Regions from separate parts of the Streptomyces sp. NPDC059994 genome, predicted to be linked through region 2. Evidence: riboswitches for the same ligand, from Rfam matches in the RefSeq annotation. Region 2 holds a riboswitch; each other region holds the start of a gene.
The links. A riboswitch is a leader RNA that binds a small molecule or an ion and turns the genes downstream of it on or off. The one in region 2 is predicted to bind cobalamin.
Positions count from the first base shown of each region.

Region 1: it holds a riboswitch for cobalamin, as region 2 does, so the genes downstream of both, ACFWA7_RS28020 (CbtB domain-containing protein) here and metE (5-methyltetrahydropteroyltriglutamate--homocysteine S-methyltransferase) in region 2, are expected to answer to the same signal.
Region 3: it holds a riboswitch for cobalamin, as region 2 does, so the genes downstream of both, ACFWA7_RS11370 (ribonucleoside-diphosphate reductase subunit alpha) here and metE (5-methyltetrahydropteroyltriglutamate--homocysteine S-methyltransferase) in region 2, are expected to answer to the same signal.
Region 4: it holds a riboswitch for cobalamin, as region 2 does, so the genes downstream of both, ACFWA7_RS06730 ((2Fe-2S) ferredoxin domain-containing protein) here and metE (5-methyltetrahydropteroyltriglutamate--homocysteine S-methyltransferase) in region 2, are expected to answer to the same signal.

Region 1 covers NZ_JBHWUR010000071.1:12,122-19,912, forward strand. Annotated here, with positions in the region: gene ACFWA7_RS27990 (hypothetical protein) at 255-518, opposite strand; gene ACFWA7_RS27995 (hypothetical protein) at 515-1,006, opposite strand; gene ACFWA7_RS28000 (hypothetical protein) at 1,006-1,356, opposite strand; gene ACFWA7_RS28005 (XRE family transcriptional regulator) at 1,816-3,045, shown strand; gene ACFWA7_RS28010 (2'-5' RNA ligase family protein) at 3,060-3,680, shown strand; gene ACFWA7_RS28015 (histidine phosphatase family protein) at 3,753-4,322, opposite strand; cobalamin riboswitch at 4,391-4,548, shown strand; gene ACFWA7_RS28020 (CbtB domain-containing protein) at 4,582-4,806, shown strand; gene ACFWA7_RS28025 (CbtA family protein) at 4,825-5,598, shown strand; gene ACFWA7_RS28030 (hypothetical protein) at 5,711-5,992, opposite strand; gene ACFWA7_RS28035 (RNA-binding S4 domain-containing protein) at 6,108-6,542, opposite strand; gene ACFWA7_RS28040 (DUF2277 domain-containing protein) at 6,594-6,830, shown strand; gene ACFWA7_RS28045 (DedA family protein) at 6,843-7,484, opposite strand; gene ACFWA7_RS28050 (DoxX family protein) at 7,638-7,791, opposite strand, start outside.
Region 2 covers NZ_JBHWUR010000162.1:314-8,104, forward strand. Annotated here, with positions in the region: gene metE (5-methyltetrahydropteroyltriglutamate--homocysteine S-methyltransferase) at 1-2,030, opposite strand, end outside; cobalamin riboswitch at 2,212-2,364, opposite strand; gene ACFWA7_RS38100 (molybdopterin-dependent oxidoreductase) at 2,637-7,250, shown strand; partial or broken gene ACFWA7_RS38105 (molybdopterin-binding protein) at 7,244-7,667, opposite strand.
Region 3 covers NZ_JBHWUR010000015.1:101,261-109,051, reverse strand. Annotated here, with positions in the region: gene ACFWA7_RS11390 (extracellular solute-binding protein) at 1-41, opposite strand, end outside; gene ACFWA7_RS11385 (GntR family transcriptional regulator) at 325-1,089, shown strand; gene ACFWA7_RS11380 (DUF3311 domain-containing protein) at 1,563-1,817, shown strand; gene mctP (monocarboxylate uptake permease MctP) at 1,814-3,433, shown strand; cobalamin riboswitch at 3,654-3,795, shown strand; gene ACFWA7_RS11370 (ribonucleoside-diphosphate reductase subunit alpha) at 3,924-6,302, shown strand; gene ACFWA7_RS11365 (ribonucleotide-diphosphate reductase subunit beta) at 6,302-7,318, shown strand; gene def (peptide deformylase) at 7,387-7,791, opposite strand, start outside.
Region 4 covers NZ_JBHWUR010000007.1:139,727-147,517, reverse strand. Annotated here, with positions in the region: gene ACFWA7_RS06750 (DUF6236 family protein) at 1-881, shown strand, start outside; gene ACFWA7_RS06745 (GlxA family transcriptional regulator) at 1,254-2,213, shown strand; gene gap (type I glyceraldehyde-3-phosphate dehydrogenase) at 2,402-3,400, shown strand; gene ACFWA7_RS06735 (hypothetical protein) at 3,728-3,961, opposite strand; gene ACFWA7_RS06730 ((2Fe-2S) ferredoxin domain-containing protein) at 4,114-4,500, opposite strand; cobalamin riboswitch at 4,540-4,739, opposite strand; gene ACFWA7_RS06725 (MFS transporter) at 5,071-6,339, opposite strand; gene ACFWA7_RS06720 (LysR family transcriptional regulator) at 6,474-7,409, shown strand; gene ACFWA7_RS06715 (hypothetical protein) at 7,546-7,722, opposite strand.

The DNA.
Region 1 (7,791 bases), on a different contig from region 2:
ATGCTCCGTAGCAGGTAGGAGCACGGTTGATGGCCCCTCAGTCTTGATCGACTGGGGGGCCGTTTCGTGATCGAAGTCCCCATCGCGTCGAGTACGCAATGACGGACCCCAGCCTCACCATGCTGATCCGCATCGCCCACGCCGTGGACGTCCCGCTCCCCGGCCTCGTACGCCCGTAACCCGGCCGCGCTTGGCGACTGGCAAGCGACCGAGACCAGCATCCGCCCCCAGGTGCCCGGCCCGGGGGCGGGCGGTCACCGGGATTCCTTGTGCAGCGGGTTGCCCGGGGCGGGGGTGACCCGTGCGAACGAGGTCACCAGTGCCCGGAACCCGCCGTGGTCGTGATGCCGCGCCGTATGCCGGATTGCCCAGTCCTCCGGTTCGGCCCTTTCGTCGGAGGGCGGGGAGGTGTCGAGGCACGTGGTGCACTCCATCACGTAGACCGGTCCGGACGCTCCCGGGGTGGTGTCCGTGCCGAGGATCCACTCCGCGAACCGGATCACCGACCGGACGCTCACAGCATCCGCTCCGGCGCCGGCGCCTGACGCAGCCTGCGTTGCCCGAGCGCCACCAGGTCGGCCACGGGGCGCACCGCGCACACGCTGCCCACCGCGCTCGGCGGCAGTGCCCAGTACGGGCCGGGCCGTGCGGTCAGATCGACGCGGGGCATGCCCAGCCAGGTTCCCGGTCGCAGGCACTCGACGCGCGGCACCCGCCAGACAGCGTGCGTGCCCGGTGGAACGAGTGCGTAGTACCAGACACCGACGCCGTACGCGTCATGGATCACCGCCCCGTCCTCCAGGACCTCGGCGAGGAACGAGGCGACGGTGTCCGGGTCTTCACTGTCCGCCGCCGCGTGGACGACTTCGGCGGGCAGGCGGATCGCGTCGAACTTCTCGCCTAAGGGCACGAGTGCGACACCCACGCCGAACTCCCGCCGGGCCTGCGCGGGCACGTCGTGGGCCGAGGCGAGCCAGTCGATGATGGCTCTGCCGGTCTGGTTCATCACGGCGCGACCACCTCGGAGGGCTGGACGTAGCGGATGAACGCGGCGGAGGCGCGGCCGCGGAGCGGGAGCGCGACGGCAAGGTGGGCCGCAGATGGCGTCACCACCCCGCCGACTCGCCCGTCCCCCATGAGGCGCAAGACCCGGGTGAGCCCCGGCCGCTGGTCCTTCACGCGGTCCAGCGGCCCGACGTCGTACAGCGCGGCCGTCACCGTCCACGCCTGGGCCGTGGCGTACTCACGCAGCGCAGTGAGAACGGCATCGGGAGTGCTGCCGTCTGAGATGCAGGCGTACAGCGCGACGCTGACACGGCTGTCGCTCCTGCCCGTTCCGATGGGGATAGCGAACACAGGTGAGCCCCTGTCGTGAGGTTCGTAGGGGCCTCAACATTCGCGCTCTGTTGTGTTCCCCGTCACGGTCGCGGGTGTCCAACTTTTCTGGCCCACCCGGTCCGGGCTGACCTGCGGCAACGTCGTTTCTTGGCCGTGGAATTGGACGCGGTGTGCCCCGCAGAACAGACGGAACGGCCACTCAAGGGCGACATGTTGACTACCGTGAGTAAGAACGTGTCGTCAGGGAGTGCGATGTCACCACCGCCGAAGCCGGGATCGAAGCCGGACCGTGACGCTCTTCGCCATGAGATGAGCGCCGTCGGATGTACGACTGCGCAGATCGCCATGGAGATGCGCGTCCGCTTCCATGTACGTCCGCGAGAGGCATGGCGACATGCTCTGGGGTGGACGTTGCAGGAGGCCGCAGAGCGACTCTCCTGCGGACCCGGGCAAGCCATCGCGGCCGACGCTTCCCTCGTGGCCAAGTGGGAGAAGTGGCCCGGCGCGAGCGCGCGACGTCCGAGCCTCCAAGTCCTCGTCGCTCTCGCCACGATCTACGACTGTGATGTCGAGGACCTCCTCGACATGGACGACCGCCGGGCCCTGCCGAACGGTGATCTGCGGATTCTTCAGCACCACGCACCCGAGCAGCCCCGGACGACACCGCACCCGCCTGCCCCGGCCGAGCCGGAGCCTGACCGCGTACTCGCAGCCGCCGCAGAATCGGCGACCTGGGCACAGTGGGCCGAGTCCACCAACGTCGGCGACATCGCCCTCGAACAGCTCTTCGCCGACGTGCAGACCCTCGCCCGGGACTACCTCACCGACGATCCCCTGCTGATGTTCCGCCGCACCTGCAACCTCCGCGACCGGGTGTTCCGCCTCCTCGAAGGGCACCAGCCACCCCGCCAATCCGTCGACCTGTACGTCTCGGCGGGCTACCTCTGTGGACTCCTCGCCTGGATGTCCTCCGACCTCGGCAACCTTCGCGCCGCCGACACCCACGGGCGTACCGCGTGGCTGTGCGCCGAGACTGCCGGCCACAACGTGTTGCGCGCCTGGGTCTGCTCAACCCGCTCCAAGGTTGCCGTCTGGGACGGACGCCTCAAAGACGCGGTGAACCACGCCCGGCGGGGAGCTCTTGTCTCCGCAGACGGAACCGTGGGAGCGCTGCTTGCCTGCCAGGAGGCCGACGCATGGTCCATGCTCGGCGCACGGAGCGAAGCCGAGGGGGCCCTCACCAGGGCGGAACACGCGCGTGAGGTCATGACGGGAACAGACGAGATCGGCGGCCTCTTCTCCTGCCCGCAGGCTCGGCAGGAGAACTACGCGGCTGGTGTCCACCTGCTCATCGGCCAGCCGCAGGCGGCGCTGCGCGAGGCGCGGAGCGCTCTTGATCTGCTCGCCACTCAGCGGGTCCGCGCGTATGGCACCGAGGCGCAGATCCGAATCAGCCAGGCCGCGGCCCTGCTCGCCTGCGGCGAGCCAGACGGCGTCATGGAGGCATTGCTGCCCGTGCTGGCCATGCCCGCGGAACGACGCATGGGTCCCGTCACCCAGCGCATGAGTGACCTCGCCGCCGCCATGGGCCACGGGGCCGCCGCAGACGCGAGCGCCACAACCGTGGCACGCCGCGCGATCGTTGAGTGGTGCGCGGACTCCGCCCCGCGACACCTTGCGCTCTCGTCAGGAGACGGGCCGAACTGATTGGATTCCGGGGCATGACGACAGAACCCGAGCACATGCGTGATCACTGGTGGTGGCGGCCGGGCTGGAGCGTCGGCCGCAGCTTCTACACATGGCACCTGACGTTCGAGGGGCAGCCGGACGTCCACCGCTTCGCGGCCGAGTACCGTGCTGCACTCGCACCCGTCGGCGGCCTGGACCTCATCCCTGACGAGTGGCTGCACCTCACCATGCAGGGCCTCGGTTTCGTGGGGGAGTTCCCCGAACAGGACGCAGCCGCCATCGAGCAGGCCGCCCGCAGGCGTCTTGCCGAGGTGCCGGCGTTCGAGGTCACCTTGACCGCTCCGATCGTGGACCCGGAGGCGATCCTCGCCCCTGTGCGGCCAGATGCGCCGGTGCGTGCTGTGCGGGACGCGATCCGTGCAGCCGTGGGTGATGTTCTCTCGGAGGTCCCCGAGCGGGCTGAGGGGTTCACCCCGCACGTCTCGCTCGGGTACAGCCATGGGGCCGGACCGGCGGAACCGTACGCCAAGGCGCTGGCAACGCTGGACGTCGAACCCGCACGTGCCCGAATCAGCCAGGCTGAGCTGATTCTCATCAACCGAGACAACCGCATGTACGAGTGGACGCCATTCGCCAAGGTGCAGCTCGGGTGATGGAGTGACGGCGAGCCCGCGTCCCTGCGGCACCCCAGCGCATCCGGATCCGACGCCGGGGGACCTTCGTCGTTACCGCGCCCCCTCCGCAGGCCGCCCGCACCGCAGGTTCCAGCGGCCCGCGCGGCCCGAGAGCTCGGTCAGGGTCAGGGGGGCCACGTCCAGGCGCCAGAAGGAGGCGGGCGGCAGGGCCAGGGCGTGGGTCACGGACGCGCGGACCACCGCCGGGGAGGCGACCGCGAGGATCCGGCCGCCCGCCGCGGGCAGCGTGTCCAGCCACGCGCCCACGCGCGCGACGAGCGCGAGCAGGCTCTCCCCGCCGTGCGGCGCCGCCCCGGGATCGGTGAGCCAGGCCCGTACCCCCGTGGGATCCGCGGCGCTCAGCTCGTCGAGCCGCCGCCCCCGCCAGCGGCCCAGATCCCAGTCGGCCAGGGCCGGTTCGTCGCCCGTGGGCAGGCCGTCCGCCAACTCGTAGAGGGAGGACGGCGGTTTCAGCCGGCGGGCCGGTACCGGAAGAGCCGCCGCCGCGTCCTTGACCCTGCGGACCGCGCCCTCGTCCGGGGCGGCCGCGTCGTCGCCGACTCTCGCCTCGCGCGCGTAGCGGTCGGCCGGGGGTGAGATCAACATCACGCGTACGGTCATGGGTCAAGCAGAGCACGGCCGTTCACGCACTTCGCGCGGGGGCTGTGCACCCGCGCGCCGTAGCGGCGCGGTCCCTCACGCGGTACGGTCACGTCGACATAAAGACGGTGTGAAGGAAGCCCGGTGAGATTCCGGCACGGTCGCGCCACTGTGAACCCGGCGAGCGCCCTCAACAGGGAGCGAAGGCGGGGAAGTCAGACCCACCACCGTCGACAAAGGCACCAATGACCGGGACGCGTGTTCCCCAGGAGGTTCTGCCGTGGCACTCTCCGCCGCCCCTGCGCCCAGCGCAGCAGCAACGCCGGCCATCACCCCGATATCGCTCAAGGCGATCGCTCCCTGGGCGCTCTTCTTCGGCATCCTCATGCTCGTCCTCCTGTACTTCGTCGGCGCCGAGCAGGGCGCCACGAGCCTCCTCTCCGGTGAGAACGTCCACGAGTGGGTCCACGACGGACGCCACCTGCTCGGCTTCCCCTGCCACTGAGACCAGGGGTACCGACTCGTGAACTCCCTGCACGTCAGGGCCCTGCTGGTGCGCGGCATGCTCGCCGGCCTCGCAGCGGGCCTGCTGGCGCTGATCGTGGCGTACGTCCTGGGCGAGCCCCGGGTGGACGCGGCCATCGACTTCGAGGACGCGCACGCGCACGAGCACGGCGAAGAGGTGTTCAGCCGCACCCTGCAGTCCACCGGCGGCCTCGCCACGGGTGTGCTCGTGTTCGGCGTGGCCCTCGGTGGTATCGCCGCGCTCGCGTTCTGTGTCGCGCTCGGCCGGACCGGCCGGTTCGGGCCGCGCGCCACGGCGGCGTTCGTCTCGCTCGGCGCGCTCCTGACCGTCTATGTCGTCCCGTTCCTGAAGTACCCGGCGAACCCGCCGTCCATCGGTGACCCCGACACGATCGGCAAACGCACCGCCCTGTACTTCCTGATGATCGCGCTGAGCGTGCTGCTCGCCGTCTCGGCCGTGATCCTCGGCAAGCGGCTCGCGCCCCGCCTCGGCAACTGGAACGCGACCGTCGTCGCCTCGGCCGCCTTCCTGGTCGCCATCGGGCTCGCGTACGCGTTCCTGCCCGCCGTCAACGAGGTGCCGAAGGACTTCCCGGCGATGCTGCTCTGGAAGTTCCGGCTCGCGGCCCTCGCCATCCAGGTCACCCTGTGGGCCGGTTTCGGGCTGGTCTTCGGCCACCTCGCCGAACGGCTCCTGGTGCCCAAGGCCGCCACGGCCGAGCCCCGCGGTACGGGCACGGCCGTCGACAGCAAGGCGGCGGCCGCCCACTGACCGGGCGAACCGCACGCACGAGGGCCCCGGACCGACGTCGGTGACCGACGTCGGTCGGGGCCCTCGCGCGCGTAGGTCGTGCTCGGTGCGCTGTTCGGTGGCGCTCGATCGGTCAGGGGCGGCGCAGGGAGAACAGACGGCTGTTCCGCTCCCTGCGGTAGCGCCGCTCCCACCGGTCCATACGGTCCCGGCGGGCGCGGTAGGCCCGGTAGTCCGTGTCCGTGCCACGGCTGGAGCCGCCGGCTCCGGACGAGCCGCCGGACGGTGCCGTGGAGCGGCCACGGCGTGAGGCGCTGAAGAGTACGGCCACCACGGCGACGCAGAACACGATGCCGCCGAGACTGAAGCCGAAGCCGTACAGGACCAGCGCCAGGACGAGCAGTAACAGGATCATGGCGTGTTCCTCTAGGGACGGATCGGGGGCTCCCCTGGCCCCCGGCCCTCCAACCTACTCCGGTGCAGCGGGAGTTGGTCTCCGAGTTGCCTGCCCGCCAACGCCTCGCGGGCCCCTACAGCCCGCGCAGCCGCTCCATCTCCCGGCGGTCCCGCTTGGTCGGCCGGCCCATGCCCCGGTCGCGCACACCGGCGGCCAGTACGTCCGAACGGGCGGGCGGCGGCGGGCTGTTGTCGACATAGGTCTCGGCCGCGATCGCCGCGCCCACCCGCTTGCGGATGACCTTCGCGACGACGACGACCCGCTCCCGCCCCTCCAGACGCAGCCGCACCTCGTCGCCCACCTTCACGGTGTGCGCGGGCTTGACGCGCTCGCCGTTGAGCTGGACATGCCCGGCCCGGCACGCCGTCGCCGCCATGGAACGCGTCTTGGTGAGCCGTACGGACCAGATCCAGCTGTCGATCCGTACGGGCTCCGAGGGCCCCGCCGGTGCCGCCGGTGCCGCCGGTCCCTTGGGCTCCTGGGCCTTCACCTGCTCTGCTGCCGCCATGCCTCCGACTCTACCGAGGCCGTTGTCAGTGGTACCCGTCACACTTGAGGCATGTGCAGAAGCATCAAGACGCTCAGACCGCCGGTCCTCCCCGAGGAGGCCACCGACGAGGAGATCCGCGCGGCGGCTCTCCAGTACGTGCGCAAGGTGTCCGGCTTCCGGGCGCCCGCCGCGCACAACCAGGAGGTCTTCGACCGGGCGGTGGACGAGATAGCGCGGGCCACGGCCGAGCTGCTCGAAGGCCTGGAGATACGGGGGGTGCCGGTCAGGACACCGGCGTCGGCGTAGCCCTGCGGTGCGTCAGGCCGCCGGGCCGGCCACCGCGGCCTGGGCCGGGCGGCGCATGACGTAGGCGGCGAGGGAGCCCGCCGCGAACAGCGCGAGGACGGAGATGCCCGTGCCGAGCCAGGTCGCGCCGAGCCAGCGTCCGCCGAAGTAGCCGAGGCCCACGCTGTAGCCCGCCCAGGCCACCCCGGCGAGGGCGGACCACGGCAGGAACTCCTTGGGCGTGCGGTGCGCCGCGCCCGCGCCGAGCGAGACCACGGACCGGCCCGCCGGGGCGAACCGGGCGACGACGACGAGCGCGCCGCCGCCCCGGCTCAGTGCGGCGCCGAGACGCTCCTGTGCGCGGGTCAGCCGGCGGGAGCGGGCGATGGCCTTGTCGAGCCGCGCCCCGCCGCGCCAGGCGAGGCGGTACGCGACGAGGTCGCCGAGCACCGAGGCCGCGGCGGCGCAGGCGGCGAGGAGGAGCAGGTCGGGCACGTCGCGTATCGCGTGCGGGGCGCCCGCCGCGGTGGTCGAGCCGGCCGCCGCGGAGGTCGCCGCGGTGATCACCAGGACCCCGCTGGGCAGCACGGGGAGGAACACGTCCAGGAGAACGGAGACGGTCACCACGGCATAAATCCATGGGCTGCCGGTCAGCGACCCCACACTCTCCAGCACTACGACCCCCGAACGGAATGCGCCCCGCTGCGCTGGTCTGCGGCCGGGTCGCTGTACAGCCTTACAGCGTACGCCTGGGGCGCATGGGGTTTCCGCTCGGGGGTGGGGTGACACCGGCGAGCCGGTGAACGGCCGTTCGGGTGTGTCGGCGCGTCAGCGCGCCGTGCCCGCCGGGGTAGCGGCGGCAGTCGCCTCCGGCGCGGCGGCGGTGGTGGTGCGGCCGCCGAGCAGCTGGTCGAGGGCGAGGGCGCCGGGGCCGGTGAAGACGAGCAGCAGGAAGACCCAGCTGAACATCGCGGCGTTCTCG
Region 2 (7,791 bases):
ATGACATCGGCGTCGAGGTCGTCGATGGCCTGGAGGATGTCGCCGAACTCGGCGTAGCACATGTGGGTGTGGATCTGGGTGTCGGGACGTACGCCCCCGGTGGTCAGCCGGAACGATTCCGTGGCCCAGTCCAGATAGGCGGCGCGGTCCGCGGCGCGCAGCGGCAGCGTCTCGCGCAGGGCGGGCTCGTCGACCTGGATGACCGAGGTCCCGGCCGCTTCCAGGTCCTCGACCTCGTCGCGCAGGGCGAGCGCCACCTGGCGGGCGGTCTCGGCGAGCGGCTGGTCGTCGCGGACGAACGACCAGGCCAGCATGGTGACCGGCCCGGTGAGCATGCCCTTGACGGGGCGGTCGGTGAGCGACTGGGCGTACGCCGTCCAGCGCACTGTCATCGGTCGCGGCCGGGAGATGTCGCCGGCCAGGACCGGCGGGCGGACATAGCGCGTGCCGTACGACTGGACCCAGCCGTGCCGGGTGGCGAGGTAGCCGGTCAGCTGCTCGGCGAAGTACTCCACCATGTCGTTGCGTTCGGCCTCGCCGTGGACGAGGACATCGATGCCCGCCTTCTCCTGGAAGGCGACGACCTCGCGGATCTCGGCCTTGATGCGCTCCTCGTAGCCCGCGGTGCCGACGCGTCCGGCGCGCAGGTCGGCGCGGGCGGTACGCACCTGTGCGGTCTGCGGGAACGAGCCGATGGTGGTCGTGGGCAGCAGCGGCAGCCGCAGCCGGGCGCGCTGGGCCGGGGCGCGTTCGCCGTACGGCTGGGAGCGGCGGCCGTCCGCCTCGGTGACCGCCGACGTACGCGCGCGTACCGCCGGGTCGTGGGTGAGGGCGGATCCGGCGCGCGAGGCCAGGTCCGCGCGGTTGGCGGCGAGTTCGGCGGCGATGGCGCCGGTGCCGCTGGTGAGGCCGCGGGCCAGGGTCACGGTCTCGGCGGTCTTCTGGTCGGCGAAGGCGAGCCAGCGGGCGATCTGCGGGTCGATGTCGCGTTCGGCCGACGCGTCGAGCGGAACGTGCAGCAGCGAGCAGGACGGTGCCACGTCGACGGTGCCCGCGAGGCCGAGGAGCGTGCCGAGAGTGGCGAGGGACTTCTCGTAGTCGTTGATCCAGATGTTGCGGCCGTCGACGACGCCCGCCACCAGCCGCTTGCCGGGCAGTCCTCCGACGGCCGCGAGGGCGTCGAGGTTGGCGGCGGCCGGTCCCGTGAAGTCCAGGCCGAGGCCGTCCACGGGCGCCTTGGCGAGGACGGGCAGGGCCTCGCCGAGCTGGTCGAAGTAGGAGGCGACCAGCAGCTTGGGGCGGTCGGTGAGGCTGCCGAGCGCCCGGTAGGCGCGGGCGGCGGCGTCCAGTTCGGAGGGGGTGCGGTCCTGGACGAGGGCGGGCTCGTCGAGCTGCACCCACTGCGCGCCGGCTGCCCGCAGATCGGCGAGCACCTCTGCGTACACGGGCAGCAGCCGCTCCAGCAGGGCCAGTGGCTCGAAGGCGGCGCCGACGCCGGGCGCGGGCTTGGCCAGGAGGAGGTAGGTGACCGGGCCGACCAGGGCGGGCCGGGCCGCGAGGCCGAGCGCCAGCGCCTCGGTGAGCTCGGCGACCTGCTTACCGGAGTCGGCGGTGAAGACGGTGTCCGGGCCGAGTTCGGGCACCAGGTAGTGGTAGTTGGTGTCGAACCACTTGGTCATCTCCAGCGGCGCCACGTCCTGGGTGCCGCGCGCCATGGCGAAGTAGCCGTCGAGTGTGTCGGTCTCGACGGCGGTGCGGTGCCGGTCGGGGATCGCCCCCACCATCACGCTGGCGTCGAGGACGTGGTCGTAGTACGAGAAGTCGCCGGTGGGGACTTCGTCGACGCCCGCGTCGGCGAGCCGGCGCCAGTTGGCGCGGCGCAGGTCGCGGGCGGTGTCACGGAGGGCGTCGGCACTGACGCGGCCCTTCCAGTACCCCTCGACGGCCTTCTTGAGTTCCCGGTCGGGGCCCTGGCGGGGGTAGCCGTACACGGTGGCGCGTGCTGCCGCGGCTGCGGACTTGCTGGTCACGAAACTCTCCTTCGCGAGAATGTCCCGAAATCGACCCTGGTACGGGTCGTGGGCGCGAAGGGAGACGGACAGGGCGGCCCGCGCGGAGCGGTGCCCGCGCTCGAACCACCTCTTGTCTCGCCGACCCGCCCACGAGGTCACCAAGGTCTCCGCGCGCGTCGGTCGCGCACGGGCAACGGGCAGGTCTTCGGACTCGCGGGCACGCCTGCCGGTTTCCCGGCGGACACCTAGTGGCCGTCGCTTCCCAGACCCGGCCGGGCCCAGTGCGTATGACGGCGGTCGTTCCCGCTCACCGCTGCGGGGCAGTCCCGGATTCCCACCGGGTTCCCTCTTACGACGCCTCCCGCCTGGCGGACGGGGGCGAACCAGCTGCGAGCGCCACCCTACAGAGCCGGGGCCGGAAGGCCCCCTCACATCGGGCCCGCACGCCTCGTGATGTCCGACATCGGAGGCGTGCCGCAGTCGCACACAGGTGCTCACAGCATCGGGGCGCGCTTAGTGTGGCCGACGTAACCACTCGTGATCGCCGCACGTGACATCGAAGTAACGGGCATTTCGTACGGTCGGAGCCCAAGGGATCCCGGCCGAGACGAGAGGGGACACCCGTTGACCGCACAGGGCACGCGGGCCGCCACCGAACAGGTGCGCACGGTCTGCTCGTACTGCGGTGTGGGCTGCGGGATGGTCCTCGACATCACCGTGGGGCCGGACGGCCGGCGCACGGTACTCAAGGCCTCCGGCGACAAGGCGCACCCCGCGAACTCCGGACGGCTGTGCACCAAGGGGGCGACGACGGCCGACATGCTGGCCGCACCCGGACGCCTGGCCACCGCGCTGGTACGGGGCGAGCGGGGGGCCGAGCCGGTGCCCGCCGGCGTCGACGCGATGATCGCCGAGACGGCGGGCAGGCTGCGGGCGATCGTCGACGAGCACGGGCCGGACGCCGTCGCGCTGTACGTGTCCGGCCAGATGAGCCTGGAGGCGCAGTATCTGGCCAACAAGCTGACCAAGGGGTTCATCGGCACCAACCAGATCGAGTCCAACTCCCGGCTGTGCATGGCCAGTGCGGGCAGCGGCTACAAGCTGTCGCTGGGCGCGGACGGGCCGCCCGGCTCGTACCAGGACTTCGAGAAGGCGGACGTCTTCCTGGTCATCGGCTCCAACATGGCCGACTGCCATCCCATCCTCTTTCTGAGGATGATGGAGCGCGTCAAGGCCGGGGCGAAGCTGATCGTCGTCGACCCGCGCCGCACCGCGACCGCCGCCAAGGCCGACCTCTTCCTGCAGATCAAGCCCGGCGCGGATCTCGCCCTGCTCAACGGGCTCCTGCACCTGCTCCAGGAGAACGGGCACACGGACACCGCCTTCATCGCCGAGCACACCGAGGGCTGGGAGGCGATGGGCGAGTTCCTGGCCGACTACGCGCCCGCCTCGGTCGCGGAGATCACCGGGATCCCCGAGGACGACATCCGCACGGCGGCGCGGTGGATCGGCGCGGCCGGCGAGTGGATGAGCTGCTGGACCATGGGGCTCAACCAGTCCACGCACGGCACCTGGAACACCAACGCCCTGGTCAACCTGCATCTGGCGACCGGCGCGATCTGCCGCCCCGGCAGCGGCCCGTTCTCGCTCACCGGCCAGCCGAACGCCATGGGCGGCCGCGAGATGGGCTATATGGGCCCCGGGCTGCCCGGCCAGCGCTCGGTGCTCGTCGACGAGGAGCGGGCCTTCACCGAGGAGCTGTGGGGGCTGCGGCCGGGCACGCTGCGCACGGACGGGGCGGGGCTCGGCACCGTCGAGATGTTCCGGCGGATGGCCGACGGCGACATCAAGGCGTGCTGGGTGATCTGCACCAACCCGGTCGCCTCGGTCGCCAACCGCCGCACCGTCGTCGAGGGCCTGCGGGCCGCCGAGTTCGTCGTCGTCCAGGACGTGTTCGCGGAGACCGAGACCACCGCGTACGCGGACGTGGTGCTGCCCGGCGCCCTGTGGACGGAGGCCGAGGGCGTCCTCATCAACAGCGAGCGCAACCTCACCCTCGCCCGGCCGGCCCTCGACGCGCCCGGCGAGGCACTGCCCGACTGGCAGATCATCGCGCGCGTGGCGTGCGCGATGGGGTACGAGGAGGCGTTCACCTACGCCGGTCCCGAAGAGGTCTTCGAGGAGATCAAGCGCGCCTGGAACCCGAAGACCGGCTACGACCTGCGCGGGGTCACCTACGAGCGGCTGCGCGCCACGCCGGTGCAGTGGCCCGCCCCGACCGCCGAGGGGCCCGACCGCAACCCGATCCGGTACGTGGCCGAGGACGGCGGCGGTCCGGTGTTCCCGACGGCGAGCGGACGGGCCGTCTTCCACGCGCGCCCGCACCTCCCGGCCGCCGAGATGCCCGACGACGACTTCCCCTTCGTACTCAACACCGGGCGGCTGCAGCACCAGTGGCACACGCTCACCAAGACGGGGAAGGTGGCCAAGCTCAACAAGCTCAACCCGGCGCCGTTCGTGGAGGTGCACCCGCAGGACGCCGAACGCCTCGGCATCGCCGAAGGCGACGGGGTGGAGATCGCCTCCCGGCGCGGACGGGCGGTGCTGGCCGCCGTGGTGACCGACCGGGTGCGGCAGGGGTGCTGCTTCGCGCCGTTCCACTGGAACGACCTGTTCGGCACGGACCTGAGCATCAACGCGGTGACGAGCGACGCGGTCGATCCGATCTCGCTGCAGCCGGAGTTCAAGGTGTGCGCGGTGTCGCTGACGAGGGTCACGGCCGAGGTGGCACGGCCGGTCATGCCGGGGACGGGGGCGCTCGCGGGCGGGGTGGCGGCGGGCGCGAACGGCTCGGCCGGGCTGGTGTCCGGCGCTTCCGGGGTGGCAGGAGCGCTCGTTACTGGCGGCGCGGGGGCGGGGGCGGCAGGTGGGTCCGGGGCCACGGGAGCGCTCGTCGTGGGCGGCGCGATGGCTGTGGCGGCAGGTGGGTCCGGGGCAGCGGGAGTGGGCGGCGCGGCGGCAGGGGCGCCAGGCGCCTCCGGCGAGGCGGCAGGGGCGCTGGTCGCGGGTACCGCGCTGCTCGACGCCCCCGCGCCCCTCCCCCACGCCGTGCCCGCCCAGCGTACGGCCCCCGACTCGCCCCCTGCGGCGGGCCAAGGCGCCGCACCCGCCGCCGTGTTCGGGCTCGGCGCGCCCCCGCCGGTCCTCACCGAGCGGGAACGCCAGTACCTCACCGGGTTCCTGGCCGGGCTGGAGTCGGGCGCGCCCGGCATCCCCGTACTGCCGCCGACGGCGCCGTTCAGCGAGGAGCACGCGCTGTGGGTGAACGGCGTGCTGGCCGGGATGTACTCGCGGGCGACCCCCCGGCCCGCCCCCGCGCCCGTCACGCTGCCCTCGGCCCCCCGGGGCCGTGACGTGCTGGTGCTGTGGGCCTCGCAGACCGGCAACGCCGAGCAGCTCGCCGCGGCCGGCGCCGAACGGCTCGCCGCCGCCGGACACCGGATCCGGCTCGTCTCCATGGACGACACCGCTCCGGACACGCTGCCCGCCGACGCCGAGGTGCTGCTGATCACCAGCACCACCGGAGACGGCGAAGCGCCCGACAACGGCGCCGCGTTCTGGGACGCCCTGGCCGATGACGAGGCCCCGCGCCTGGAAGGACGCCGCTATGCGGTCCTGGCCTTCGGGGACTCGTCGTACGACGAATTCTGCGGGCACGGCCGACGCCTGGACCGGCGGCTGGCCGAGCTGGGGGCGGTACGGCTACTCCCCCGCACCGACTGCGAACCGGACTTCGAGGACCGGGCGCAGGAGTGGCTCGACGGGGTGCTGACCTGCCTGGACGAGCTGTCGGCCGCCGGAAGGTCAGCTCCCGACGCGCCCGTGGACCTCCCCGGCGATACGGCCCTGGGCGCCCCCGTCACGCCCTCCCCCGGGGCGCCCGGAAATTTCCCTGACGATTTCGCGGCGGGAGGGGAACTCGCATCGCACGGTGTCCGTTCATCGGGTACAGCAACAGCCTCGGCCCCCAACACCGCGACCATCCCTACGAGTTCCGCGGCGGCCCGACCCCCAGCCGCCCCCGCCACCCCTCGCCCCACCACACCCCTCCCCAGCTCCCGGGCCGCCGCCGTCACGGCCCGGCTGACGGGGAACTCGCTGCTCAGCCTCCCCGGTTCGAGCAAGGAGGTGCGGCGGTTCACCTTCGACACCCGCGCGAGCGACACCCCGCTCACCTACGCGGCCGGGGACGCACTCGGCGTGCACCCGGTCAACTCGGCGGACCTGGTGGCCGAGTGGCTGGCCGTCACCGGTCTGGACTGCACGGCCCCCGTCGAGATCAGCGGGGTCGGGGAAGTCCCGTTCGGTACGGCGCTGCACGAACACCTGGACATCACGCGGGTCGGCCCCGACCTGCTCAAGTTCGTCGCCGAGCGGACCCATGACCGCCGCCTGAAGCACTTGCTGCGCCCCGACAACAAGTGGCAGCTGGCGCAGTGGTCCTGGGGCCGTCAGGCGGTGGACGTGGTGGCCGAACACGGGGTGCGCGCGAGCGCGCCCGAGTGGGCGGGCGTCCTGCGCGGCCTGCGGCCACGGCTGTACTCGATATCGTCCAGCCCGCTGACCGACCCGCACGAGGTGTCCGTGACGGTCTCGGTCGTCCGGTACGAGAACCGCCTCGGCCACGGACGCGCGGGCGTGTGCTCGGCCCTGCTCGCGGACTCACCGCCGGACGCGCCGCTTCCGGTGTACGTCCAGCGCACCCGGCACTTCCGGCCCCCCACCGACCCGGGGACGCCGATGGTGATGGTCGGCCCCGGCACCGGGGTCGCCCCGTTCATCGGCTTCCTCTACGAGCGCCGCGCCCTGGGCCATCACGCCCCGAACTGGCTGTTCTTCGGCGAGCAGCACCGCGCCACCGACTTCTACTACGAGGACGAGCTGGCCAAACTGAGTGCGGAGGGCACCCTCACACGCCTGGACACGGCGTTCTCCCGCGACCAGCGCGCCAAGGTGTACGTGCAGGACCGTATGCGCGAGCACGGCCCGCTGCTGTGGTCCTGGCTCCAGGACGGGGCGCACTTCTATGTGTGCGGCGACGCTTCCCGTATGGCCAAGGACGTCGACCGGGCGCTGCGCGACATCGCGATAGCGCACGGCGGGCTCGACGAGGAGTCGGCGGCGGCGTATCTGAAACAGCTGACGGCGAGGAAGCGATACGTCCGCGACGTCTACTGAGCAGCCGCCGTTCCCCTGGCCGGACATGCCCGGGGGAAGGTCGCCGACCCAGACTCGACCCGGGCGGTGACGGTCACCCCGGCGTCGATGCCGAGCTCCTCGACGGACTCGCGCGTCACCAGCGAGACCACCCGGAGCGGCCCGCACCGGATGTCCACCTGCGCGGCCACGTCGTCGACCGCCACGGCCGTCACGATCCCCACGAAGGAGTTCCGCACCGAGGTGGCCACCCGCCGGGAACCGCCAGCGCCCGGCGGCCCTCTCCTGCGCGAACGCGGCGAGCCCGGCCCCGTCGATCACCCGGTTGCCCGTACCGCCCCGCTCCCTCCGCAGCCGCCCGGCGTCGGCCCACCGCCGGACGGTCTCGGAACTCACGCCGAGCAGCCCCGCTGCCTGGCCGATGCTGTACGTCGGCACGACAGCACTCCAGGCCCGAGGACGGCGGGCAAGGATGGCGGGCACGGGTCGCGACCTCACACGATGGACTTACTAGGACGTCCAACTATATGTTCGGGAGATCACCGGGGAGATCGTCTGAACG
Region 3 (7,791 bases), on a different contig from region 2:
ATGCCCGCGACGCCGATCGCCGCGATGAGCTTGAGCTTCACGCCACCCTCCTCAGGGATGCTGCAACCCCCCGCCCACCGCGAAGACATACGACGTGTACTGCCTGTGGGGCTGGGACCTGGTCTTTAATGGTTTAGACCAGTACCGGGAGCTTGGCCTAGACCTTTAGGGGTGTCAAGGGTGTATAAGAAGGGCTGTCGCGTCCGTTATCGGACCGACACCTGAGGGAGGGCGACGACCCGTGACCGGTCCGTGCCACCATGTGAGCCGCGACAGACGGAGGAGCCGGTGACGGCAGCAGCACAGCACTCGGGAAGGCGGGCCATGGCCACCGACGGGAGCGGCACGGAGACAGAGGCGGGCGCCGGCGCCCGTACCGCTCGCGTGCCCAAGTACTACCGCCTCAAGAAGCATCTCCTCGACATGACGGAGACCCTTCCGCCGGGCACCCCGGTGCCGCCCGAGCGCACCCTGGCCGCCGAGTTCGACACCTCCCGCACCACCGTGCGCCAGGCCCTCCAGGAACTGGTGGTCGAGGGGCGTCTGGAGCGCATCCAGGGCAAGGGCACGTTCGTCGCCAAGCCCAAGGTCTCCCAGGCGCTGCAACTCACCTCGTACACCGAGGACATGCGCGCCCAGGGTCTGGAGCCGACCTCTCAGCTCCTGGACATCGGCTATGTCACCGCCGACGACACGCTGGCGGGACTGCTCGACATCACGGCGGGCGGCAGGGTGCTGCGCATCGAGCGGCTGCGGCTGGCCAGTGGCGAGCCGATGGCGATCGAGACGACCCACCTGTCGGCCAAGCGCTTCCCCGCGCTGCGCCGCTCGCTCGTCAAGTACACCTCTCTCTACACCGCCCTCGCGGAGGTGTACGGGGTGCGGCTCGCCGAGGCCGAGGAGACGATCGAGACGTCCCTGGCCACCCCGCGCGAGGCCGGACTGCTCGGCACGGACGTGGGCCTGCCGATGCTGATGCTCTCCCGCCACTCCCTGGACGGCGACGGCGAACCGGTGGAGTGGGTGCGCTCGGTGTACCGGGGCGACCGGTACAAGTTCGTGGCGAGGCTGAAGCGGCCGACGGACTGACACGGCCCGAACCCGCGACGGCTGGGGGTCCGGGGGTCATCCCCCGGGACAGCACAGCGTGGCAAGGCTGAAGCGGCCGACCGACCGACACGGCCCGAACCCGCGACGGCTGGGGGCCCGGGGGTCATCCCCCGGGACAGCACAGCGTGGCAAGGCTGAAGCGGCCGACCGACTGACACGGCCCGAACCCGCGACGGCTGGGGGCCCGGGGGTCATCCCCCGGGACACCACAGCGTGGCGAGGCTGAAGCGGCCGACGGACTGACACGGCCCGAACCCGCGACGGCTGGGGGTCCGGGGGTCATCCCCCGGGACAGCACAGCGTGGCGAGGCTGAAGCGGCCGACCGACTGAAAGAGGCCGCTTACTCAACCCTCACGTCCGGTATCCGGTACGGGGGTTCCGTGGCGGGATTCCGTCCCCTAGATTTCGTGCGCATTACAACAGGTGAGCACAGCGAGGGGACGGAGCCACCATGCCGGAATCAACACAAGTGCGGAGACCGGTGATCACGCCTGTGCGCGTGGTCATCGCCCTCTGCCTGATCGCGCCCTTCGTGGCGATGCTCTGGGTCGGCTCGTACGCGAAGGCCGATCCGGCACTCGCCGGGATCCCGTTCTTCTACTGGTACCAGATGCTGTGGGTGGTCATATCGACCGCGCTCACGATGCTCGCGTACAAGCTGTGGCAGCACGACCAGCAGGGCCGCAAGGCGGGTGAGGGCAAGTGACTCTCGCAGCCAACGACGGTGTGAACGGCGTCGCGCTCGGCGTCTTCATCTTCTTCTTCCTGGCCGTCACGGTCATCGGCTTCATGGCCGCCCGCTGGCGCCGCGCCGAGAACGAGCAGAGCCTCGACGAATGGGGGCTCGGCGGCCGCTCGTTCGGCACCTGGGTCACCTGGTTCCTGCTCGGCGGCGACCTCTACACGGCGTACACGTTCGTCGCGGTTCCGGCGGCGGTGTACGCGGCGGGCGCGGCCGGGTTCTTCGCGGTGCCGTACACGATCCTCGTCTATCCGCTGATCTTCACGTTCCTGCCCCGGCTCTGGTCGGTCTCGCACAAGCACGGCTATGTGACGACATCGGACTTCGTACGCGGCCGGTTCGGCTCCAAGGGCCTCTCGCTCGCGGTCGCGGTCACCGGCATCCTCGCCACGATGCCCTACATCGCGCTCCAGCTGGTCGGCATCCAGGCGGTGCTCGACGTGATGGGCATCGGCGGGTCCGGCAACTGGTTCCTGAAGGACCTGCCGCTGCTGATCGCGTTCGCGGTGCTCGCCGCGTACACCTACTCCTCGGGCCTGCGCGCGCCCGCGCTGATCGCGTTCGTGAAGGACGGCCTGATCTACCTCGTCATCCTGGTGGCGATCATCTACATCCCGATCAAGCTCGGCGGCTTCGACGACATCTTCGCGGCGGCCCGGCACAAGTTCGAGACGCCCAACGCGGCCGGGAAGCCCACGGGTGCGCTGGTGCCCCCCGAGGCCGGGCAGTGGACGTACGCCACACTCGCCCTCGGCTCGGCGCTGGCGCTCTTCATGTACCCGCACTCGATCACGGCGACCCTCTCCTCCCGCAGCCGCAACGTCATCCGCCGCAACACCACCATCCTGCCGCTGTACTCGCTGATGCTGGGCCTGCTCGCGCTGCTCGGCTTCATGGCGATCGCGGCCGGGGTCAAGGTCAAGAACGGCCAGCTGGCGATCCCGCAGCTCTTCGAGGACATGTTCCCGGACTGGTTCGCGGGCGTGGCGTTCGCCGCCATCGGCATCGGCGCGCTCGTCCCGGCGGCGATCATGTCGATCGCGGCCGCGAACCTCTTCACCCGCAACATCTACAAGGACTTCCTCAAGCCGGACGCCACGCCGGAGCAGGAGACCAAGGTCTCCAAGCTGGTCTCGCTCCTGGTGAAGGTGGGCGCGCTGGTCTTCGTCCTGACCATGGACAAGACGGTCGCGATCAACTTCCAGCTGCTCGGCGGCATCTGGATCCTGCAGACCTTCCCGGCCCTGGTGGGCGGTCTGTTCACCCGCTGGTTCCACCGCTGGGCGCTGCTGGCGGGCTGGGCGGTGGGCATGGCGTACGGCACGCTCGCCGCGTACGGGGTCGCCTCGCCCACCCAGAAGCACTTCGGCGGCAGCTCCAAGAACATCCCCGGCATCGGTGAGATCGGCTACATCGGCCTCACCGCGTTCCTCCTGAACGTCGCCGTCACCGTCGTCCTCACGGTGGCCCTGCGGGCCCTGAAGGCCCCCGACGGCGTCGACGAGACCTCCCCGGAGGACTACACGGCGGACGCGGGCGACCCGGGCGTACAGACGGAACTCCCGGCCGCGACACACTGACACGAGCCGCAGGAAAACGGGCCGCCGGTGAAACCCGGCGGCCCGTTTCTGCTTCCTGGGGAATGCCCACGGCTGCCTGGGGGTTGGGCTTGCGGCGCCTCCAACCCCCTGAGGGGCGCGGGGAACTGCGCGAGCGGCCACCCACAACCCGCAGACAAAGACCGGGCCCCACCAACACGCTCCGGTACGGATGCGACACAACATGTGGGGGCGCCAACAACTCCCGGCACAAGATGTATGCTCGTGCTCGCTGTCGCCGCAGGGGAATCCGGTGCAAATCCGGAACTGTCCCGCAACGGTGTACTCGTACGCATTTGCGTACCTGGTCAGTCCGAGGACCTGCCGACAGCGCGCCCTGGCCGTCCGGTCCGGGTGCCAGACGTCCGGGCCTCGCGGAATGGGCATGTGGACGCGGCGTACCCCCGAGGGGGTGTGTCCGTGTGCCCGCGCACTTCCCCAAGGCCCCGTGCCGAGCGAGGAGTGCCCCCACGTGACCATCGCCCCTGCGGATCCCGCCTCAGCGATCGCCGAAGAGCCGGCCGATGCCCCCGGGACCGCGCTGCTGCGGACCCTGACCGACCTCACCGCCGATCTGCCGGACACCGACCCCGGCCGTGTCGCCGCCGCCGCGCTGCGCGGCCGCAACGCGCGCTCGGACGAGGCGGAGCTGCGTGGGCTCGCCACCGAGGCCGCCGCCGGTCTGATCTCCGAGGACCCGGCGTACTCCCGCCTCGCCGCCCGGCTGCTGACGGTCACGATCGCCGACGAGGCCGCGACCCAGGGCTCGGTCTCGTTCTCCGACTCGGTCGAGGTCGGCCACCGCGAGGGCCTGATCGCGGACCGCACCGCCGACTTCGTACGGCTGCACTCGGACCGTCTGGACGCGCTGGTCGCCGCCTCCCTCGCGGAAGGCGCCGACGATCGCTTCGGCTACTTCGGCCTGCGCACGCTCTACTCCCGCTACCTGCTGCGGCACCCGATCACCCGCCAGGTCATCGAGACCCCGCAGCACTTCATGCTCCGGGTCGCGGCGGGTCTGGCCGAGGACGACTCGGTGCGCGCGCTCGACGAGGTCGCCTCGCTGTACGGCCTGATGAGCCGGCTCGACTACCTGCCGTCCTCGCCGACGCTCTTCAACTCCGGTACCCGCCACCCCCAGATGTCCAGCTGCTACCTGCTGGACTCCCCGCTGGACGAGCTGGACTCGATCTACGACCGCTACCACCAGGTGGCACGTCTGTCGAAGCACGCGGGCGGCATCGGCCTCTCGTACTCCCGCATCCGCTCGCGCGGCTCGCTCATCCGGGGCACCAACGGCCACTCCAACGGCATCGTCCCGTTCCTGAAGACGCTGGACGCCTCCGTCGCGGCCGTCAACCAGGGCGGGCGGCGCAAGGGCGCGGCCGCGGTCTACCTGGAGACCTGGCACTCCGACATCGAGGAGTTCCTGGAGCTGCGCGACAACACCGGTGAGGACGCCCGGCGCACGCACAACCTGAACCTGGCGCACTGGATCCCGGACGAGTTCATGCGCCGTGTGGACGCGGACGGCACCTGGTCGCTGTTCTCCCCCGCCGACGTGCCGGAGCTGGTCGACCTGTGGGGTGACGAGTTCGACGCCGCCTACCGCAAGGCCGAGGCGGCCGGTCTCGCCCAGAAGACGATGCCGGCCCGGGACCTGTACGGCCGGATGATGCGCACCCTGGCGCAGACCGGCAACGGCTGGATGACCTTCAAGGACGCCTCCAACCGCACCGCCAACCAGACGGCGGAGCCCGGCCACACGGTCCACTCCTCCAACCTCTGCACCGAGATCCTTGAGGTCACGGACGACGGCGAGACGGCCGTCTGCAACCTCGGCTCGGTCAACCTCGGCTCCTTCGTGCTCGCCTCCGGCGAGATCGACTGGAAGCGCCTGGACGAGACCGTCCGTACGGCCGTGACCTTCCTGGACCGGGTCGTCGACATCAACTTCTACCCGACCGAGCAGGCCGGCCGCTCCAACGCCAAGTGGCGTCCGGTGGGCCTGGGCGCGATGGGTCTCCAGGACGTCTTCTTCAAGCTGCGCCTGCCCTTCGACTCCCCCGAGGCGAAGGCGCTCTCCACCAAGCTGGCCGAGCGCATCATGCTCACGGCGTACGAGGCGTCCTGCGACCTCGCCGACCGCAACGGCCCGCTCCCGGCCTGGGACAAGACCCGCGCGGCGCGCGGCGTGCTGCACCCCGACCACTACGACGTCGAGCTGAACTGGCCGGAGCGCTGGACGGCGCTGCGCGAGCGGATCGCCTCGGTCGGCATGCGCAACTCGCTGCTGCTCGCGATCGCCCCGACCGCGACCATCGCGTCCATCGCCGGTGTCTACGAGTGCATCGAGCCGCAGGTCTCCAACCTGTTCAAGCGCGAGACGCTCTCCGGTGAGTTCCTCCAGGTCAACGGCTACCTGGTGGAGGACCTGAAGAAGCTCGGCGTGTGGGACGCGCAGTCCCGCGAGGCGCTGCGCGACGCCAGCGGCTCGGTGCAGGACTTCAGCTGGATCCCCGCCGATGTGCGCGCGCTCTACCGCACGGCGTGGGAGCTCCCGCAGCGCGGTCTGATCGACATGGCGGCGGCGCGCACGCCGTTCCTGGACCAGTCGCAGTCGCTGAACCTGTTCCTGGAGACGCCCACCATCGGCAAGCTGTCGTCGATGTACGCGTACGCCTGGAAGCAGGGTCTGAAGACCACGTACTACCTGCGCTCGCGCCCGGCGACCCGGATCGCCCGCGCCGCCCAGGCCGCCGCCCCGATCCCCGTCCAGCAGGCGGCCCCCGACGCCGACGCGATCGCCTGCTCCCTTGAGAACCCCGAGTCCTGCGAGGCCTGCCAGTAATGACCACCAACTCCGAGAAGAACCTTCTCGACCCGGGCTTCGAGCTGACCCTGCGCCCGATGCGCTACCCGGACTTCTACGAGCGCTACCGGGACGCCATCAAGAACACCTGGACGGTGGAGGAGGTCGACCTCCACTCCGACGTCGCCGACCTCGCCAAGCTCACGCCGGGCGAGCAGCACATGATCGGCCGCCTGGTCGCGTTCTTCGCGACGGGTGACTCGATCGTCTCCAACAACCTGGTGCTGACGCTCTACAAGCACATCAACTCCCCCGAGGCGCGGCTCTACCTGAGCCGTCAGCTCTTCGAGGAGGCCGTGCACGTCCAGTTCTATCTGACGCTGCTCGACACGTATCTGCCCGACCCGGACGACCGCGCCGCGGCGTTCGACGCGGTCGAGGAGATCCCCTCCATCCGCGAGAAGGCGCAGTTCTGCTTCAAGTGGATGGACTCGGTCGAGAAGATCGACCGGCTGGAGACGCAGGCCGACCGCCGCCGCTTCCTGCTCAACCTGATCTGCTTCGCGGCGTGCATCGAGGGCCTGTTCTTCTACGGCGCCTTCGCGTACGTGTACTGGTTCCGCAGCCGGGGCCTGCTGCACGGCCTCGCCACCGGCACCAACTGGGTGTTCCGCGACGAGACGATGCACATGAACTTCGCCTTCGAGGTCGTGGACACCGTCCGCAAGGAGGAGCCGGAGCTCTTCGACGACCAGCTCCAGCAGCAGGTCACCGACATGATCAAGGAAGCGGTGGAGGCCGAGCTCCAGTTCGGCCGCGACCTGTGCGGCGAGGGCCTGCCGGGCATGAACACCGAGTCGATGCGCGAGTACCTCCAGTGCGTCGCCGACCAGCGCCTCCAGCGCCTCGGCTTCGCCCCGGTGTACGGCTCGTCGAACCCGTTCTCGTTCATGGAGCTCCAGGGCGTCCAGGAGCTCACGAACTTCTTCGAGCGCCGCCCGTCCGCGTACCAGGTCGCGGTCGAGGGCTCGGTGGGCTTCGACGAGGAGTTCTAGCCGTACGTACGCGAAGGGGCCCCGCACCACACCGGTGCGGGGCCCCTTCGCGTGCGTCAGGGTGAGCGTCAGGCGTTCGGGACGACCGGGTAGCGCGGGGTGTTCTCTTCCATCTGACGCAACGCGTCCTTGCGGTCGCGCTTGGAGAGGCGGTCGATGTACAGGTACCCGTACAGGTGGTCCGTCTCGTGCTGGAGGCAGCGGGCGAAGTAGCCGGTGCCGCGCACCCGGATCGGGTTGCCCTCGGCGTCCTGGCCGCTGACCTCGGCGTAGTCGGGGCGGGCCAGCTCGGCGTAGGCCGTCGGGACGGACAGGCAGCCCTCGTTGGACTCGTCCAGGACCCGGCGGTCGGCCGGCAGCTCCTGAAGGACCGGGTTGCACACGACGCCGACGTGGCGCACGCCCTCGTCGTCCATGCAGTCGTAGACGAAGACCTTGAGGTCGACGCCGATCTGGTTGGCGGCCAGGCCCAC
Region 4 (7,791 bases), on a different contig from region 2:
ATGACCTGACGGTACGGCTGGCGGACGCCGGGCTGCTGGTTTCACAGAACTACCAGTGGCGCCGCGCAGACGACGGAAGAGTCCTCGACGTACACACCTTTGCGATGCACCGAAGCCTGGCCCGCGTCTACTTGACGATCCTGGCGGACGTGGTGGCGAGGGAGAACGGGATGACCCCGGTGACCGACCAGGCGCTGAGCTGTGCCGCCACCTCGGGCTGGACGATCGACGCCATGGCGCACGCCCTGCTCGCCGACGAGACCGGGACGACGGCCGAGGGGCGAATCGACGCCCATCGGACGTTCGCCGTGCTGGCCCTGCAGTCCGTCCTCCCCCGCGATATCGCCGAGGTCCCGGTAGAGCGGATCATCGAAGCACGGCGACGCCTGCTGCCGGAGCTGATGCGGTTCCGCGCGTTCCTCGACTCCCTCGCGCCGGACTTCGTCGAGATCAGCGGGGTGCGGGATGCCGAGGTGAGAGCGGCCAGGCTGCGCAACCATGTGGAGAGGAACATCGCGCAACCGATCGAGACGATGGAGCGTGAACTCGGGCGGCTCGGCATGCAACCCGCCCGGGCAGTGCTGAGCCTTCAAACGCTCGTGCCTCCAACGGCGCTGGGTGTACTGGCCAACACCGTGAACCTGCCGTCCGCCGTCACCGGGGCGGGTGTGGTCGCCGGGTGCCTCGTCGGAGCGACGAAGGGCGCACTCGACCAGCGCAGACAGGCCCTCGCGGGCCACCCCGCCGGATATCTGCTGAACCTGCGCCACGAACTGGGCCCCTCGGAGACCGTCGCGCAGATCCGCTCCGCCATGCGACGGGCCGCACCCCGGCGGCGACGCGGACGGCGGGCCGGACTCCGCGGGCGCCTCGGGCGCTGAACACCGAGTGCGCCGTACGGGACGTACGTCGTACGGGACGGTGGTGCGGCCGTTGCGACGCCGTACGGCTGCTGCTCCGCCTCGACGGCGCCGCTATGCCTCTCGGAGGTGCTGCCGCTCGGGGCCCGGTCCGGCGTCCTGCCTGGCGGAGCACGGCGCCCGCCTCGGCGGGCAGGCTGCCGAGCGCGCCGCTCCACGCCCGCGAACGCCTCCCGGAGGGTGTCAGCGGCCATGCGCCCGGACGGGGTGGGCTCGATGAGCACCGCCCGGCGGTCCCCCGGCAGGGCACCACGGGTGATGTGATCAAGCTGGGCCCCTACGAACCGGGCGGCGCCGGCCGGAAGCATCCCACCGTCCTCGTACGCTTGCCCCGTGCCAGCCTCAACCCCTCTGCGACGCGTCGCCGTCCTCGTGCTCGAAGGCGCGAAGCCGCTCGACGTCGGCATTCCCGCGCAGGTGTTCACGACCCGCGCGAGCATGCCGTACGAGGTACGGGTCTGCGGGGCGGAGCCCGGACTCGTGACCGGTGGTGACGGCCTGTCATACGCCGTCGCCCATGGCCTCGACGCGCTCGCGTGGGCCGACCTCGTATTCGTCCCCGGCTACCGCTTCCCGGGCCGCGAGGACCCGCCGAGGGCCGTCCTCGACGCGCTGGTCGCCGCCCACGGCCGGGGCGCGCGGCTCGCCGCGATCTCCACGGGTGCCTTCGCGCTCGCCGCCACGGGCCTGCTCGACGGCAGGCGCGCGACCACGCACTGGCACTACACGCGGGCACTCGCCGAAAAACACCCCCGCGTACGGGTGGACGCGAACGTCCTGTTCGTGGACGAGGGCAGTGTGCTGACCTCCGCCGGTGCCGCCTCCGGAATCGACCTGTGCCTGCACATCCTGCGCGGCGACCTGGGTGTGGCCGCGTCCAACCACGCGGCCCGGCGCCTGGTCGCGGCGCCCTACCGCAGCGGTGGGCAAGCACAGTACGTGCCGCGCAGCGTGCCCGAACCGCTGGGCGAACGGTTCGCCGCCACCCGCGAGTGGGCACTGCACCGCCTCGACGAACCCCTCACCCTGGAGGCGCTGGCCCGGCACGCGGCGGTGTCCGCGCGCACCTTCTCACGGCGCTTCGTCGAGGACACCGGGTACACGCCGATGCAGTGGGTCATGCGCGCCCGTATCGACATGGCCCGTGAGCTGCTGGAGCGTTCGGAGCGGAGTGTGGAGCAGATCGCGACGGATGTGGGACTGGGGACGGGGGCGAATCTGCGGCTGCATTTCCAGCGGGTACTGGGGACGACGCCGACGGAGTACCGGCGGACGTTCGCGCGAGGGGAGTGAACCCCGGGGGCCTCGATACAGGGCACTCGGCGCAGGGCACTCGGCGCCGGGCTGCGGGGCGACTCGCGCCCCTGCCGCAGTGCCCCGGCCCCTTGGCGAGATCCTTTCGAACCATGGCGCTCACGCCTCTGCCGCTCTCGGGCGTCCCACGCGAGTCTGGAGGCGAACCGAAGGGACGGACATCACCCATGACTCGCATCGCCATCAACGGATTCGGCCGCATCGGACGCAACGTGCTGCGCGCGCTGCTCGAACGAGACAGTGATCTGGAGGTCGTCGCCGTGAACGACCTCACCGAGCCCGCCGCCCTCGCGCGGCTGCTCGCCTTCGACTCGACGGCGGGCCGGCTCGGGCGGCCCGTGACCGTGGACGGGGACACGCTCGTCGTCGACGGCCGCCGCATCAAGGTGCTCGCCGAGCGCGACCCGGCCGACCTGCCGTGGGCCGAGCTGGGCGTCGACCTCGTCCTGGAGGCGACGGGCCGCTTCACCTCGGCGAAGGCCGCCCGCGCCCACCTGGACGCGGGAGCGAAGAAGGTCCTGGTCAGCGCGCCGTCGGAGGGCGCCGACGTCACCCTCGCGTTCGGGGTCAACAACGACGCGTACGACCACGAGGCGCACACGATCGTCTCGAACGCCTCCTGCACCACGAACGCGCTCGCGCCGCTGGCCTCGGTGCTCGACGAACTCGCCGGGATCGAGCACGGGTTCATGACGACCGTGCACGCGTACACCCAGGAGCAGAACCTCCAGGACGGCCCGCACCGCGACCCCCGCCGCGCCCGCGCCGCCGGGGTCAACATCGTGCCGACCACGACGGGCGCGGCCAAGGCGATCGGCCACGTCCTGCCGAACCTCGACGGCAAGCTGTCCGGCGACTCGATCCGGGTGCCCGTGCCGGTGGGCTCGATCGTCGAGCTCAACACCACCGTCGAGCGTGACGTGACGCTCGACGACGTGCTGGCCGCCTACCGCGCGGCGGCGCAGGGGCCGCTCGCGGGCGTGCTGGAGTACTCGGAGGACGCGCTGGTGTCCTCCGACATCACGGGCAACCCGGCCTCGTCCATCTTCGACTCGGCCCTCACCCGGGTGGACGGCCGCCATGTCAAGGTGGTCGCCTGGTACGACAACGAGTGGGGTTTCTCCAACCGGGTGATCGACACACTGGAGCTGCTCGCCGGGCGGTGACAGCCGGGCGTCGGGGCGGTCCGAGCCGCGACATCGGGCACGGGCCGCACGTCGCCACCGCCGCGTGCGGGCTGGTCACCCGCCTCACCCAGCTGGAAACCGGCGTCCCACAACGCCGGACACATACCGAGACCGAAAGCTACGCGGGAGACGTCGTCGTCCAAGCGGAGCGGGCAGCGCCCGCACAGCGGATCGCAGGGGCCGGCGTACGACCAGCTCTACGCCGAGGCCCAGCACCGTAGCGTCCACGGCCCGTCCAGCATGGACACAAGGCGGAGCTGAAGCGGGTGCTGGGCGGAGGTTGACGCACGGGTCCCAGACGCGGCGTCACCCCTGGCTCTTCTCCACCTTGTACAGCTTCAGACTCTTGTTCGCGAACAGGAGCACATAGCCGCAGCTCCAGCAGATCAGCCCGGTTGCCGACTCGTTCGCCCAGCCGAGGTTCATGAACTCCGCCCCGGAGCTGTTGAGTTTCACCTCGCGGTCCCGGAAAACATCGCCCTGGCAGAAGCTGCACCTGATCCAGGTGTCCCCTATCGCGGCACGTACAGGCTTGGCCACGGTCCCCGCTCCCCCTGATTTCGCTGAGTGGCGAACCCCCGTTCGCACACCGTTTGGTGATCAGCGTAGTGGACCACCAAGCGGGCTCCGGTACACGTTTTGGACCAGCCGCCGTTCAGGGACGGGCGCCGGGGCCGGACGGCCAAGCGTGCTCATCGAGCCCTTCGGCGGGGGGTGAAGGCGTAGAGGTCGAGGATGTCGGGGCAGGGCGCGATGCCGGGGCCGCCGGCCTGGACCCAGGCGGCGATGTCGTCCGTGGCGTCGGGATCGTTGACCAAACCGAGCCAGACCGGGCGGGCACCGGCGACGCGTGCGGCACGAGAGGGCTGGACGACGATCACGTTGGCCTGTTCGCAGACGTCGAGGCAGGCGGAGACACGTACGGGCGCGTTCTCGGCAAGGCGCTCTCTCTGCTGCGCGTGGTCGACTCCGGGCACCTTCGCGCTCCCGCAGCAGCAGTCCCTGCACACCACGATCCGGCACGGGGCCGAGTCGGCTGGGGTGCGTCCGGCGCCATCTTCTGGTTGCCGCTCCGGCATACCGCTCACGCTCCTCCTCCGGGGAGATCCGCCCCGGCTTCGTCAAGGAGGCGACGACGTGAGTCTCCTGGCTCTCGGGTCGCCGCTCGCCCCGTCCTTCCCGCCCGTGTCCGGGCAGTGGTCTGTTCGGGGTTCGCTCGCCGATCACAGTGGCGGGACCGCGCCGGAATTCCACCGGCTTCCTCGTTCCGCGTCGCCTTGTCGTCGGGCATCGTCGCACGTCGGGCGGCGGCGCGTCACCACCGTCGCGCGGGGGTGGGCGCTCCGGACGCACTGGCGTTCGCCGCCGGAGAGGGCGCGCCAGGACTGGCTGGCCAAGTCATGCGATCGGTGACGGGGTAGGGGATGAAGGTGGTGGTGTTCTGGCCGATCCGCAGGGAGCGCCCGAGGGGGTGGTGCGGCGCTCTGGGGGGCAGTTGAGGCGTTCGCAGGCGCGGCAGCCATGCTGAGGGATTGGCCGTCGAAGGGCCGGTCAGGGTGAAGCCGTCGGAGCAGACGAGCCGATGAGCGCGTGGCGGGTCTCGCAACAGAGGCCGATGACCAACGAGCGGTGACGGCCGTGGCGGCCCGTCAGGTGCGGCTCGGCGCCGGCTCCGGCTCGGAGAAATGCGCTGCCGCGCGGCGAGGGAGCAGCAGCGGTGTTGCCAGCAGGAGCACGCCGGCCAGGCCGATGGCCGTACGTGGGCCGAGCAGGCTGCCCAGTACGCCCCAGACGGCCGTCAGGAGCGCGGTCGTGGCTTTGGTCGTCACCGCCCAGGCGGACAGGGTGCGGGCGACGCGGTCGGTCGCGGTGCGTTCGAGGCGGTAGGTGGCGTGGACGGGGTTGAAGACCCCGCAGCAGAAGATGAGCCCGAGCTCGACGCCGATCACCAGCAGCAGCCCTGCGGTGCCCGAGCCCAGAAAGGCCAGGCCGACGGGCCAGATCGCGCGCAGCGCCCCGACCACGACCAGGACCTGGTGCTGCCCGAACCGGGTGACGAGCGGTCGGGCCAGCCGTGAACCGAGCAGTCCGGCGATTGAGGGCGCGGCGAAGGCGAGGCCGTACTGCCACGGCGCGAAGCCGAGTCGGCCGAGCATCAGGACGGCCAGCAGCGGCTGGACGGCCATCACCAGGCCGTTGAACAAGGCGGTGTTGAAGAGCAGCGGACGCAGTGTCGTGTCGGCGAGGATGTACCGCCAGCCGTCGAGCAGGTCCCCGGCCCGCAGGCGCGGGCCCTCCGGGCGCTCGGGCCGCGGCTCGTGCCCGCCTGTCGCGCGGATGCCCAGCGCCGAGAGCAGGTAGCTGACCGCGTCGGCCACCACCGTCGCCACCGGACCGAGGAGCCCGATCGCGGCGCCGCCCAGCGGCGGTCCGATGATCGTGGTCGTCCAGGCCGTGGACTCGAATCGGGCGTTGGCGACGAGCAGGTCCTCGGCCGGCAGCAGCGTCTTCAGGTATGCGCCGGAGGCGGCGCGGAAGGTGATGTCGGCTGCTGCTACGACGATGGAGACCAGCAGGAGCTGGAGGAAGGTGAGCATGCCGAGCGCGTACGCGGCGGGGATCGTCAGCAGCGCCGCGAACCGCACCAGGTCCATCGCGATCAGCACCGGCCGCTTGCGGCGGAACTCCACCCACGGGCCGAGCGGCACCGCCACGGCCGCGCCCACCGCAGCCCCCACGGAGGAGAGCGCGGCGACCTCGGCCGGTCCGGCGTGCAGCACCTGGATGGCGATCAGCGGGAACGCGCCGAAGGCGAGCCATGTGCCGAGCGCGCTGGTCCCGTACGCTCCCCAGAGCCAGCCGAACCGCCGCCCCAGCCGATGTCCGCGCAGATGTCCCAGCCGGTGCCCGATTCTCATGCCCGCCACCCCTCGTCACTCACCCGCACAACCGATCCGCGATCGGAAGCATCAAAGCGAGCGCCTCAGCCGGGGGTCAAACAACCGCAGGACCGTCGGGCCACAACCAACGGTTGTACCCGTAAGGTGTCGGCATGGACCTCGACACCGTCCGGACCTTCGTCGCCGCCGCTGACGCAAGGCAGTTCCAGGAGGCCGCCGCCGAGCTGGCGGTCACCCAGCAAGCTGTCTCCAAGCGCATCGCCGCGCTGGAGCGCGACCTCGGGGTACGGCTGTTCACCCGCACCGCGCGCGGCGCCGAGCTCACCATCGACGGGCAGGCGTTCCTGCCCCACGCGCGCGAGCTGCTGCGCGTCGCCGATCGCGCGGTCACCTCCGTGCGCCCCGGCCGCCGTCCGCTGCGCGTAGACGTGATCGCCTCGCGCGTCGCGCCGTCAGGTCTGATGCGCGGCTTCCACCACGCGTACCCCGAGATCGAGCTCGACGTGGTGATGCTGTTCGACATCGAGACGGCCATCGCCGCCGTCCGGTCCGGTGCGATCGACGCGTCCTTCCGCGCCCTCGCCGCGCCCGGCCGGCCCCTTCCCGAGGACATCGAGTCCGTCCGGGTGCTCGACGAGCCGCTCCAACTCCTCACCGGCCCCGCCCACGCGCTGGCGGGCGCCCGGTCGGTGCCCCTCGCCCAGCTCGCCGGGCACCGGATCTGGATGCCCGGCCTCGTCCCCGGTACCGAGTGGAGCGCCTACTACGACGACCTCGTCGCCGAGTTCGGCCTCACCATCGAGGCGACCGGCCCCAACTTCGGCTCCGACGCGCTCCTCGACACCATCGCCGACACCCCGGCCCTGGCCACCTTCATGGGTGAGCAGACCCGCCTCGTCTGGCCCGCCGGCCACGGCCTGCGCCGCGTCCCGGTGACCGACCCGACGCCCGTCTACCCGCACTCGCTCCTGTGGCACCGCGACAACCCCCACCCAGCACTGGCCACCCTCCGCGCCCACCTCGCCGCCACAGCGGCCGGCCACGACGCCACCGGGACCTGGGCGCCGGACTGGGTGATTCCGCGCTGAACGCCGCCGCGCGTCTTCGAGCGTCGTGTCCGGATCGACGGACGGTGACGGACGGTTTCGGCGGCGGGGGTGGCCGTCGGCACACCCCGGCTCCCCCCCACCGTGTGCCTCACATGTCGTGGTGTCTTGGCAGTGATCAAGGCTGCGAACTGCCGATCCGGCCCAGAAACCCCGGACAACCGCTGGTGACGGCGGCAGAGTGGAACGGCGTCAACTGCCCGGCCGTGTCCATGGCGGCGTTGACGAAGAGCAGGCCGAGGGTGCGTTGTGACAGCCGGTCGCGCAGTGCCGAGATCTGCTCGGGGCCGGTCAACTCCAGCGACTCGATGGCCAGTTGCCCGCCGGAGGCTTTGGCCAGGTCGTGGAGCCCGTGCGCCGGCTG